Regions from separate parts of the Paenibacillus sp. MDV22-iso6 genome, predicted to be linked through region 1. Evidence: riboswitches for the same ligand, from Rfam matches in the RefSeq annotation. Region 1 holds a riboswitch; the other holds the start of a gene.

Region 1 (6,161 bases):
CATGAATCATTCATGCTTATATTTTATAGCATTCCCATTTCAAAGTAAAACGATTTTAGTTCGCTTCCGGCTTCACCGGACCAATCACATATACCGTCTTGCCTTTCTTCCGTCCGAAGTTCAGGGCATGCTTCACACTATCATAATACACATCAATTTTGTTGCCTTTAATGGCACCACCTGTGTCTTCCGCACGACGGAAGCCAAGGCCCTCGATATACACCCACCAGCCAATCGGAATGATTTTGGGATCAACCGCAATGGTACGTCCCTCAGTTACCCGAGTACCTGAAGCTGTTTTTGTGCCGATACCAGGCTCTTCAGAAGAGTATGCCGTCATGGATACATTTTTCAAGACTTTTGAATATTTAAAAGAACTGCCTGAGACGGTAATTACTTTGCTGCCCGAGGCAGCGGTTTTCTTCGAGTTCGTGGTTGTTGCTGTTTTTGTCGTGGAAGTCTGCGCCGATACCGTCTGAATCACTGGCTCTTTCACAACAGGTTTGGCTTTGGTACCAATGGCAATCACTTTATCGACGCGATTCGTTGCGACCGATTTACCCACCATTTTTTTGGAGACCAATTCTCCATCCTGAAACACTTTTTCAATATGCTGTACAAGTGTGCCTTCTTTACCGCTCACAACGACACGATTGTCGCCTTTGTACAAGCTAGGGTCAGCCGTTTTGATCACTTTATAAGCAATCGGATGTTCCACTTCCACCGTACGCTTTGTTACCCGCACTACACGGATTTTCATATCCGCTTCAATAGTGGTTCCAAGCGCCGGATATACTTTGTCTTCACTTGCAATTTGAATACCTGATTTTTTAATCGCATCTTTTACCGATGAATCGGTTGTATACAGAGTCTTGGTGTCCCCGTCTGCCGTAATATTAACTGGAACGGCCCGCTCAATAACGATGCGGTCTCCATCTGTGATCGCCCCATTCAAGGGCATGGATACCTGATCGTGAGGGCTGACTGTGATTGACTGCTCCTCCAGCATTTCCTGAAGCATTCCTGTACGAGTCTCTACCGCTTGAGCTTTGCCATCAATAACCAGTGAAATTTGTTTCCCGGCCTGACCGTAAACGACTAACAAGATCATGATTGTAAGCGCAATTGAGAAAATCGCGATCAATGCCATTTGACGCAAGTTCTCATGCTTCCACCGCAACGCGAAAGACTTACTGGATGATCGTGACTCATGGGTCTCTTCTGGTTGGAATGTGCCCACTTCTCCGTCCTCCTTCATAGCCTCGCCGTCTAAAGTAATGCATGATGTCTTTGACGCGACTATACCAAATTTTCTACAGAACACAGATCGGACCAACATAATCCGGTTCTGCACCATGAATCAATCTTCGCAACATGATGTCATCCTCCTGAATACTTACCGTATGATGACAGTATTTCTTTTATTCAAAAACAAAAAAGCCAAAGAAAGAGTTTAAGAGGAACTCTTTCGTGGCTTCCGAATGATTCTGAATATCGGAAATTCATGCACGAGGTTGCCTCTCTTTTTCCGCTTGCGAGGTTAGCTGTCGGGTTCGGGCGAAAGAGAGCCGCCCTATCTCCGGTCATCCGCTCATGGCGGACGCCCTTGAATTCACCCCGAGACCCAAAGAAGAAATCAAATACGGCTTCGCAGATTCATACGCTGCTTTTGGGTCAGCGCATGTTGCGCATCGGCTGCAATCACCGATGTTTAAGCCCTATTGGTTCCCCCGCTCTCCGTTAACGGAGACTCAGCGAGACTGATTCATGAAAGTAATGTTGTTTCATCGGAAAGTGTCCCTTTGTTCATCCCCCGAACATCTGTCCAATTTTCCGCACAACAATTCACTGAAAAGATGATATCCTGTTTCTATGCATGTTGTAAAGCGTTGTTCAAGTACGTTTTTCTAAATATTTGGTTAAAATATTGTAATATTCTTGATTTATTTGGATCAAAAAGCAAATTAACTCCGCCTAACTCACTTTTTCACCCGTTTTGCTCGATCTTTTAACGAATCCCAAATCGTTCCATGGCATTTTTGGTCGTTATTGCTGCAATTTCCTCTATCGAAATGCCTTTAATTTCCGCAGCTGCTTCTGCAACCAGACGTACATGCGCTGTCTCATTTCGTTTTCCACGATAAGGGTGCGGTGTCAAATAAGGAGCGTCCGTTTCGATGAAAAATCGGTCCATAGGAACCTTCTCAAGTACCTCTTTAGGCTGCTTCGCATTTTTGAACGTGATTGGCCCTCCGAAGGAAAGATGAAAGCCTAAATCCAGACACATTTTCGCCGTTTCCCAGCTGCCAGAGAAGGAATGCATGACACCGCCTACTTCTCCAGCTTTCTCTTCACGCAAAATCTTTACAATATCCTCATGCGCATCCCGGTTGTGAATGACAATCGGCATATTCAACTCACGGGCAAGACCAATCTGTTGTCGTAATACGCGATGTTGAACCTCTTTCGGGGAAGTGTCCCAGTAGTAGTCTAGACCAATTTCGCCGATGGCTACCACTTTTTCATGCTTGCATAAAGATGCAATCCATTCCAGATCACCCTCTTGCATTGTGATTGCATCCACTGGGTGCCAGCCTACGGCAGCATATATAAATTCATAGGTTTCAGCCAGCTTCATCGTGGTTGGAATGGTCTCCCGGTTAAAGCCCACATTAATCATGCGACCAACGCCTGCATCCACAGCACGCTGAATCATTTCCTCGCGGTCCTCGTCGAATTGTGGTGCATCCAGGTGTGTATGTGTGTCGAACAACATCATGCTGTATTTCTCCCTTCTTGTCGAATAAACGACTATCTCTATTTAATCCATCCTGCAGTCTTAACCAGAACATAACTATTACTAAATTGGATCATGTTTTTTTTATATTTCTTTCATTGTTTGTTGAGCACAACATGTAGAACGAACAAGTTCCTTCATATCTATATGTGCTCATTTTTAGGCAATCGGGTTGTATTCTAATTACTTTGATTACAAAATTATGTCGATCTACATGTACTCTCCATTAAAGCAGATTACTGTATCATGAAAAATAGCTCTTTTCGAAAGCTTTTTTACATCATGATTCTTGAACAGCATTGCGCATCATTTAATGGGAGAAATAGGGGCGTATATGGGACGGTAATTCATGAACAATCGCATCCACCTTATTTTGCGGATAATACAAATGATGCTTTCCACGATGAAGACCACTGATTGAACGGACAATGTCGGACACCTCTGACAACTCATGTAACTTGTCTTGCCGATCAAGCAGCAGAATCTGCTTGTCCGTGGATTCATCCGGACGAAACACATCATACGGATTATCCGTTGGAAAATCAATTTCAAGATCATACTCGGGATTGAGACCGGCTACAGTGAAGGCTTCCCGAATCTCTTCAATCATGTTTACGTCGATCTGTTCAATCTCTACATACTTATATAATTTGCGATCTATAAATCGTTCGCATAACTCACTCAGAACAGCATCGTCCTCTTTGCGCCACTGCATAAATGCCGTCTGAATCAAAGCTTCGTCCAGTTGTAAATATTCATCCACCGATAGATCTCCAGCGAATAACTGGGGTAGTGGATCAATCATGAAGCGGAATTGAAAACCTTGCTGTATGAGACTTTTTGCCCGCTTAAATATTTGCCGCAATATAATTTCCGAACTTCGGGTAACCGGATGAAAGTAAATTTGCCAGTACATCTGGTACCTGGACATCAAGTAATCCTCCACGGCGTGCATGCCCGACTCCTTGACCACAATTCGTCCGTGATATGGACGCAGCATACGCAAGATACGGTCAAGGTCAATCGTCCCATAGTTTACACCTGTAAAGTAGGCATCCCGAAGCAAGTAATCCATGCGGTCCGCATCGAGCGGACTGGTAACCAAATTAACAACAATAGGTTGCTCATACGTTTTTTGAATAACAGAAGCCACTTTCTCGGGAAAATCAGGAGCATACCGTCTTAAGATCGCCCCTACTTCGGTATCACCTGTAATGATCCGACAAGTCCAATCCTCATGATTCATATCGAAAGCTTCTTCTATAGAGTGAGAGAATGGCCCATGTCCAAGATCATGGAGCAATGCTGCACAAAGGGCTACTGTTTTTTCCTCCTTTGGCCAATCTGAATAGTGACTTCTTTCGAATTGGGAAATAATCTTACGTGTAATTTCGTAGACGCCCAAGGAATGTGAGAAGCGGCTGTGCTCTGCACCATGGAAAGTAAGAAACGATGTTCCCAATTGACGGATTCGGCGTAAACGTTGAAACTCGGGCGTGTTGATCAACTGCCATATAATCGGATCTTGCACATGGATATAATTATGTACCGGATCTTTAAACACCTTTTCTTCCGTTAAACGCTGTTCCATGTCTATTCACTCCTTTAAATATCGTTTGTATTTGTCGCTTTTCAGTATAATACCACCAAGGATTCGACATGCTTTGACGAATCTTGTCGAATAAGGTAGTTTTGTCGTTTTCCAAATCGACAAAGATGACATTGATGTTTAAATACGAAAAATGGCTTCCAATCCCTTACCACTCGTAATCTTATCAAAAACAGCCTTTATTTTAAGCTAATTTTAAGGTTGACTGTTTTGGGAATCGTTGGTATGATGAGTATCATAAAACATAAAATAATGTCGAATAATGACAATGATCGTTAGCTGAGAGGAGCACTGATTATAATGATGAAATCAACAGGTATTGTAAGAAAAGTGGATGAACTGGGACGGGTAGTTATTCCAATCGAATTGCGCCGTACGCTCGGTATTGGTGAAAAAGATGCTCTTGAGATCTATGTTGACGGCGAGCGCATCATGTTGAAAAAATACGAACCAGCTTGTATCTTCTGTGGCAATGCAGAGAACGTTACTTATTTCAAAGGTAAAATTGTTTGTAACGAATGTATTTCCGAAATCCCTGCACCTGTGACAAAATAAGAAATATCAGGTATAATGGTCTTATTAAATTGTTATTTCTAACCTTTTTATATTCCTTGATCGCCTTCCCGGTGTGAACCCCACCGTTGGAAGGTATTTTTTTGCTTTATTATTGGTTTTCATTACCCAAAAAATCGAGCTACGAGTCTGTTCAACTCCAAAAAGAAGAGCGGTGACGTTCGTAATATATTTTTTCTCCGCTCTGCTTGTTTCATATTCCATTAAGGTTGGATCTAAGGTCCCTTTAAGTTTATGTTCCCTATTCCAGCATATTTTTGTTGATTCGTTATTAAATTAAAGCGTTATATACATCTCGTTTCGTCAAACCTCGATCCGTTGCCGTTTTCTTCATCGCATCTTTACGACTAAGTCCTTCATTCTCATAATGGCTCACATGATCCTCCAAGGACAGCAGTTGCCACCAGGCTTCCCGCTCCGCCTTACGCTCTTCTTCCCTGATACCTTCTACAAGCAAACAATATTCCCCAAGTGGCGGGTGTTCCTCAAGCCATTCTATGCAATCTTGGATACTGCCTCTTGCGAACTCCTCATGACGTTTCGTCAGTTCACGTGCCAGTACGATCGACCGATCACCCAGAATCTCTTCGAGATAAGCCAAAGTTTTACGAATACGGTGAGGGGACTCATAAAATAGCAACGTACCGTTGGACTCATTAAAAGCTTCCATCACTTTTCGCATGTCTTTTTTCTCCCGCGGCAAAAAGCCGCCGAATGTGAAACGCTCCGTCGGTAAACCAGATACGATCAGAGCTGATAACGCGGCATTGGCTCCAGGGATGGGAATGACCGTAATTCCAGCTTCAAGCGCAAGTTTTACAAGATCGGAACCAGGGTCGGAAATGGCCGGCAGACCGGCATCACTGACGAGTGCCAAATTTTTTCCTTCTATTATATAGCGTATTAGTTCAGGCCCACTAGCTCCCTTATTATGCTCATGGTAACTGAACAACATCGATGGTGTAATTTCAAAATGGGTAAGCAGCTTTCGGGTCTGTCGTGTATCCTCCGCTGCAATGATGTCGCAGCTCTGCAATGTTTTAATTGCTCGAAATGTCATATCGTCCAGATTACCGATTGGTGTTCCTACCAAATATAGTTTACCGGCACCACTCGACTGCTCCGCGTAGCTCTTCTGAATATGCAATGTCATCTATAACCCTCCTTCCGTTGTTCGTTGTG
Region 2 (6,161 bases), on a different contig from region 1:
TATTATAAATCAAAGCAAGTTATCATGATTCGCAATGCGGATATAGATAAATATCCAACCATGGCTGATCTGGAAAATGAAAAAATTGGTGTTCAAAAAGGCTCCATTCAGGAAACGATTGGCCAGGGAATCCCAGGCGCAAAACTGACAGCACTTGATAAAATATCTGATATCGTGCTGCAATTGCAGACCAATCGTGTAAATGCTGCGATCGTTGAAGATACGGTGGCTGCCGGTTATCTGGATGATGTGATTGGATTAGCACCGGCTATTCCGGATGAAGAGCAGGCCGAAGCGGCAATCGGGATTCGTAAGGGCAATACGGAATTGCTGAATGCAGTGAACGGAACGCTCGAACGTCTGAAAAGCGAAAATAAAATCGATCAGTTGGTTACCGAGGCAAGCCAGTTGATGGCAGAGAAGAGTAAACAAAATATTTTTGAAGTATTTTGGCAATACAAAAGCTTTTATGCCACGGGATTAGGGTACACATTGCTGCTTTCTGCACTTGGTGTATTTTTCGGTGTTATCATCGGTCTGATCATCTGTTTGTTCCGTCTGCATGACATCGCCATTTTGCGCTGGATCGGAACAGCTTATGTTGAGCTCATTCGTGGGACGCCAATGCTGGTGCAATTGATGATTATCTATTACGGTGTTTCATTGACCTTTGGAATTAATTTCTCGGCTCTTCAGGCGGGAATTATCACACTATCCATTAATAGTGGTGCCTATCTTGCCGAGATTTTCCGCGCTGGTATACAGGGTGTGGATCGAGGCCAGTTGGAAGCAGCTCGTTCCCTGGGAATGGGCAGAGGTGCGGCAATGCGCTTCATCGTGCTTCCACAAGCGTTTAAAGCGGTGTTGCCGGCGATCGGTAATGAGTTCGTGACCATTATCAAGGAATCTTCCATCATCTCGGTTATTGGTATGGTGGACATTATGTACCAGGCAAGTGTAGTCAAAAACATTACGTACCAAGGAATGAATCCATTCCTGATTGCAGCGGCCATTTACTTTGTGCTGACGTTCATTTTGTCCAAGCTGCTGGGTCGACTGGAAAGGAAGTTGAGTGCAAGTGATAGACGTTAGACAATTACACAAATCATATGGAAATAACGATGTGCTCAAGGGCATTAACGTAACAATTGGTAAAGGCGAGGTTGTCGTGGTCATCGGTCCGTCCGGATCGGGGAAAAGTACCTTTTTGCGCTGTCTTAACTTATTGGAGCAGCCTACTTCCGGTGAGATTGACTTTGAGGGAGTTTCGATCACTGACCCTAAACACAACATTAATGCAACTCGTGAAAAAATGGGGATGGTATTCCAGCATTTCAATCTGTTCCCGCACAAAACGGTGCAGCAGAACATTACGATTGCTCCCATTAAAGTGAAAAAACAATCTGCACAGGAAGCGGAACTAATCTGCGCAGATTTGCTGAAGACGGTTGGCCTGTCTGACAAAAAAGACGCTTATCCTAATCAGCTGTCCGGAGGACAGAAACAACGGATCGCTATTGCAAGAGCGCTTGCGATGCAGCCGCATGTCATGCTGTTTGACGAGCCTACTTCAGCACTGGACCCTGAAATGGTCGGTGAAGTACTGGATGTCATGAAGCGGCTTGCAGAGGGCGGCATGACCATGGTTATTGTAACGCATGAGATGGGCTTCGCACGCGAAGTAGGGGACCGCATCCTGTTTATGGATGGTGGGGTTATTGTAGAAGAAGGAACACCTGCTGAAGTGTTTGGTGAGCCTAAGCATGCACGTACACGTGACTTCCTTGCTAAAGTGCTCTAATACATCCGAGTCATCATTAGGATGAATTGGATGAAAATGCAAAATATATACTGTGGATGAGAATTCTTATTCCCTCATAGATCCCTGTCGGCGACCTGTCGGCAGGGATTGTTTTGTTGCGTGTGAATACGCACGGATTTACATAAAAAGTAACGTTTCTGTCATCAACGATATAAGCTCAAATAGACATTTTTTTGAAAAAGTCGCTTGAATTCAGCAAAAATATTGAAGTGAATTAGCCAGATGGTAACATTTACTACGACTCTTGGTTACAAAGTTGTGATATATTTGTTCCTGCCGAAACTTCCGGAGTTGGGAGTGTGGGGGATGTAACGATGCAGAGTGTGCTTGGGGAAGAATCATTTGCACACGGCTTGGGGTGAATTAGGGCTACATAAATTATTAATGTAATTGAACCTATAGGGTGGTTTCCTCCATCCGAATCCGACAACTAACTTCGCAGGCATAATGAGGGAGGAAGACCATGATTAACAAGAAACGTATAGCCAAAACAGCAACAGCTTTGCTGACAGCAGCAATGCTCATTCAGGCCGTTCCGGCTCATGCTGATTCAGTTCATGTGGCCAAAGAGGGGGATACCTTCTACACCTTATCCAAACAATATGGAGTTGGACTTAACGCTCTTATTAAAGCTAACAATGACATTTCAGCTTACAACATTTATGGTGGTTTGAAAATTACGATCCCTGGTAAAACAACGAACACAGCTTCTGCTGCAGCAGCTAAAACGGAGGCCAAAACGGTAACTGCCGCAAGCCTTGACGTTAATGCAGATAGTAAAGTTGTACAAGCCTGGGGTAAAACGTTTGATTACAGCAAAGCTGTCGACGTCAAAGCAACAGCATACTCCGCAGACGCTTCCGAAAATGGAGGATGGGGTGCTGTGGATTACTTCGGTAATCCGCTTGAATTGGGTACCATTGCAGTAGACCCGAGTATCATTCCATTGGGTACAAAGGTACTGGTGACAGGTCATACACATCCCGGACTGCCAAAACAGGCATTTGTCGCAACGGCTCGTGATGTGGGTAGTGCCATTAAAGGTCACAAGATCGATATCTTTATTCCTGGCAGCAAGCAATCCGTGAGCACATTTGGTATTCAGGATGTTGAACTTTACATTTTGAAATAAAATCAAAGCGTAGCTGCACATCATCATATGTGACTCCAACTATATCTAAATTAAACAATAAAGGGTGTTCTTCCATCACAATAATGTGATGGAAGAACACCCTTTTGAATATCCAACTTCAGGGATCTTGACCTATTTACCCTTTGGCAGTTCCAGCATTTCGTCCAAAGTCACCAGCTCGTACCCGCGGTTTCGCAATTCCTCGATAACTTCAGGCAACGCCTCGATGGTACCACTCAGCTTCGATCCGACACCGCCTCCTGCATGTTGCAGAACAATGGAACCTGGTTTAACGGCCGACAGGATGTTTTGTTTGACTTCCTCTTTGGAGAGGCCCTTCCAGTCCAGGGAATCGACGTTCCAATTCACAATGCTGTAATGTTGTTTGGCCGCCCATTGCAGCTGTTGCTCATTAATGTCGCCATAAGGTGGACGAATCATTTTGGGAGTGTAGCCCGCCAGATTACGAATAATATCTCCGGTATGTAAGATTTGTTTGCGAAATGCATTCATGGACAATTTACTGAACTCCGGGTGATTGTAGCTGTGATTGCCAACAATATGCCCTTCCTTCACCATGCGTTTCACTAAATCCGGATGTTTCTCAGCGCGATTTCCCACAATGAAAAATGTAGCCCGTACCTTGTATTTTTTTAGAATATCCAGTACCTGCGGGGTGAACCGTGGATCAGGTACGTCATCAAAAGTCAGAGCGACCTTTTTTGTTGAGGGGCCATTGGTTTTGAACGTATCCGCATATTTTTGTCTGAGCTGTCCCAGAGTCAACTGTTCTTCTTCGGAAGAATCAGACTTCGAAGCAGGTTCGGTTTGCGGACTTGAAGAAGCCCATAACTGAGCAGGAGCGTAACTTCCCCCCAGAAGAATGACCATGATGGATAACATTATGAGGCGTATACGCATGTTAGTGCCTCCTTTTCCCAAATTGCGTTCTCTTTGGTATGCCCGGGGCCATCCGTATTTATGCATATTGTGAGATGTTTCATTGCTGATTCATTAAATCGGAGCCATAATTCCACCATATATATAGAAAAGGACAGGTGGAGCAGGATGAGTACATACGATTTAAATTCCGTTCGTTTACAGGTGATTGAGGCAGGGGAAGACAAGGTGTTTATGGTAACTGGAGGCAGATCACATATTGGAGCAGTAGCAACCTTTTATCCGGACCGTGAGCGGGTAAGCGGGGCTACGATGCATATTCCGGGGCATAAAGAGCAAGAGCTGTGTGAAAGGCTCGCACGTAAGGCCGCCCTACATTTAAAAGTAACCGTGACCGTGATTATGGGGATTCACTTTGATGCAATTACGCGCATGCAGATTGATGAGATTGTGCAGACTGCAGAGAAGCTGCTTGATGAGGAGCTGTGCCAAACTAGTCAACTGATTCAATAGTTCGATGGACGCTAAGTAGGCTAAAATCGTTTTTTATGATTTTTTTTGTTAAAATTGAAACGAGTAGAACATTGCCACGTATGTATGTTTATATACAAGGATGAACTATCGACTAGGAGGAATACCATAATGTCCATTTTCAAACGATTGCGCGATTTAACAATGTCTAACATTAACTCTATTATTGACAAGGCAGAAGATCCGATCAAGATGACGGATCAATATATCCGAGATATGCAGGAAGATCTGGAAGATGCGGAGAAAGCTGTTGCTGCACAGATCGCTATTGAGAAGAAATTCAAGCAGCTGTTCGAAGAACAGGAAGCTCTCGTGAAGAAACGTGAGGAGCAAGCACATACAGCAGCGCGTGCACAGAATATGGATTTGGCTCGTCGGGCACTGGAAGAGAAAAAAGTGGCTGAAGAGAAGATGGCTGAATACAAAACAAGCTATGATCAAAACAAGGCTTCTGCCGATAACCTTCGTGGCAAGCTGGACGAAATGCGCAAACAATTGACCCAAATGAAAAATAAACGTGAAACATTGGTTGCGCGCTACAACGCTGCAAAAGCTCAAACCGAAATCAACAAGGCGCTGAACGGATTTGGCTCCGATACTGCAAGTGCCGGCATGAAGCGTATGGAAGAAAAAATGATGCAGATGGAAGCTCAGGCTGAAGCTAGCAATGAGATGTCGTCCAAAGGAAAATCGCTGGATGATGAGTTCGAGAAGCTGGGCAAGGATCAGGCTGTTGAGGATGAACTGGCAGCATTGATGAAGCAATACGAAAATAAGAACTAAACCTTGTAAGCAAGCAGGGGCACCAGCGGAGGAGAGACCAGCGTTTCTCCTTCGCTTTTAATTGCGGTTCATGTTGAGATGTGGGGGCTATGTAAATGGATTTGAACATTTTGGCAATGCTGGTCTGGACGTTATCGGGTTCGGTTTTGCTGTTTGTCTTAATGTATGTGGATTCTTTGTTCACGAAGTATAAGGATTTTGCCGAAGTGAAGGCAGGCAATATGGCCGTTACAACACGTATGGTTATGAAGCTGTTTGCTCAGGGATATGTACTCGCCACCTCCATTTCGACAGCGGGTCATCTTGGAGAAGCGTTGCTGGTATCCGTTGTTTCATTTATCATTTTGCTAATTCTGGAGAGTGTGGTTCACTTTATGATTCGGAGATGGGCCAACCTGGATCTGGATACGGGAATACAGCAGGGCAAGACAGGTTACGGTTTGTTCTCGGGTGCACTACATATCGTGGGCGCATTAATTATTGCAGCTTGTTTATAAGATAAAGAACAGGAGTAATGGGTATGAGTGTGTGGAAACGGATTAAAGGAATAATAGCCAAACCTGAACCGCCTAAGGCAGAGAAAACAATGCTTCAGCTGGCACCAGGTGATATCTGTGAGGTTTCGCTGGTCACCTATGAAGTGGTTGGGCGGGTACATCATCGAGCGCGGAATGCGGCTGTCCTCACGTTGCAGGATGGTACGGCAATCCGACATTTGCATATTGAAGAACGGGAAATGACCCGGTATGCCCTCTATACACCCATTGATGGCCGTCTCGATGCACCGGATGAGGTGCCCACATTGCTGGATCTGGATGGACGTGCGTATCATCTGGAGGAAGAATACGGAGGAATGGTAACCACTGCAGGCAGGACACCCTATGGTCAGGCTGGGGAACAATTAGTATGGCAATATCAGTCTGATGATAATATGCTTTTGCGTGTGGAGTGGCAAGACAGAAGATTTACGCTGTATGAGGGTGAGTCCATTCT

The links. A riboswitch is a leader RNA that binds a small molecule or an ion and turns the genes downstream of it on or off. The one in region 1 is predicted to bind cyclic di-AMP.
Region 2: another riboswitch for cyclic di-AMP. It lies ahead of AC4PM4_RS24205 (3D domain-containing protein); the one in region 1 lies ahead of AC4PM4_RS29440 (resuscitation-promoting factor).

What each region holds. Positions count from the first base shown of each region.
Region 1 covers NZ_JBZVDZ010000016.1:11,141-17,301, reverse strand. The annotation lists gene AC4PM4_RS29440 (resuscitation-promoting factor) at 56-1,240, opposite strand; cyclic di-AMP (ydaO/yuaA leader) riboswitch at 1,514-1,767, opposite strand; gene AC4PM4_RS29435 (TatD family hydrolase) at 2,009-2,779, opposite strand; gene AC4PM4_RS29430 (HD domain-containing protein) at 3,108-4,388, opposite strand; gene AC4PM4_RS29425 (AbrB/MazE/SpoVT family DNA-binding domain-containing protein) at 4,707-4,961, shown strand; gene rsmI (16S rRNA (cytidine(1402)-2'-O)-methyltransferase) at 5,251-6,132, opposite strand; gene AC4PM4_RS29415 (tRNA1(Val) (adenine(37)-N6)-methyltransferase) at 6,133-6,161, opposite strand, start outside.
Region 2 covers NZ_JBZVDZ010000009.1:107,148-113,308, reverse strand. The annotation lists gene AC4PM4_RS24215 (ABC transporter substrate-binding protein/permease) at 1-1,092, shown strand, start outside; gene AC4PM4_RS24210 (amino acid ABC transporter ATP-binding protein) at 1,079-1,801, shown strand; cyclic di-AMP (ydaO/yuaA leader) riboswitch at 2,087-2,283, shown strand; gene AC4PM4_RS24205 (3D domain-containing protein) at 2,286-2,954, shown strand; gene AC4PM4_RS24200 (polysaccharide deacetylase family protein) at 3,087-3,875, opposite strand; gene lpdD (prenylated flavin chaperone LpdD) at 4,023-4,367, shown strand; gene AC4PM4_RS24190 (PspA/IM30 family protein) at 4,497-5,168, shown strand; gene AC4PM4_RS24185 (DUF350 domain-containing protein) at 5,264-5,665, shown strand; gene AC4PM4_RS24180 (DUF4178 domain-containing protein) at 5,689-6,161, shown strand, end outside.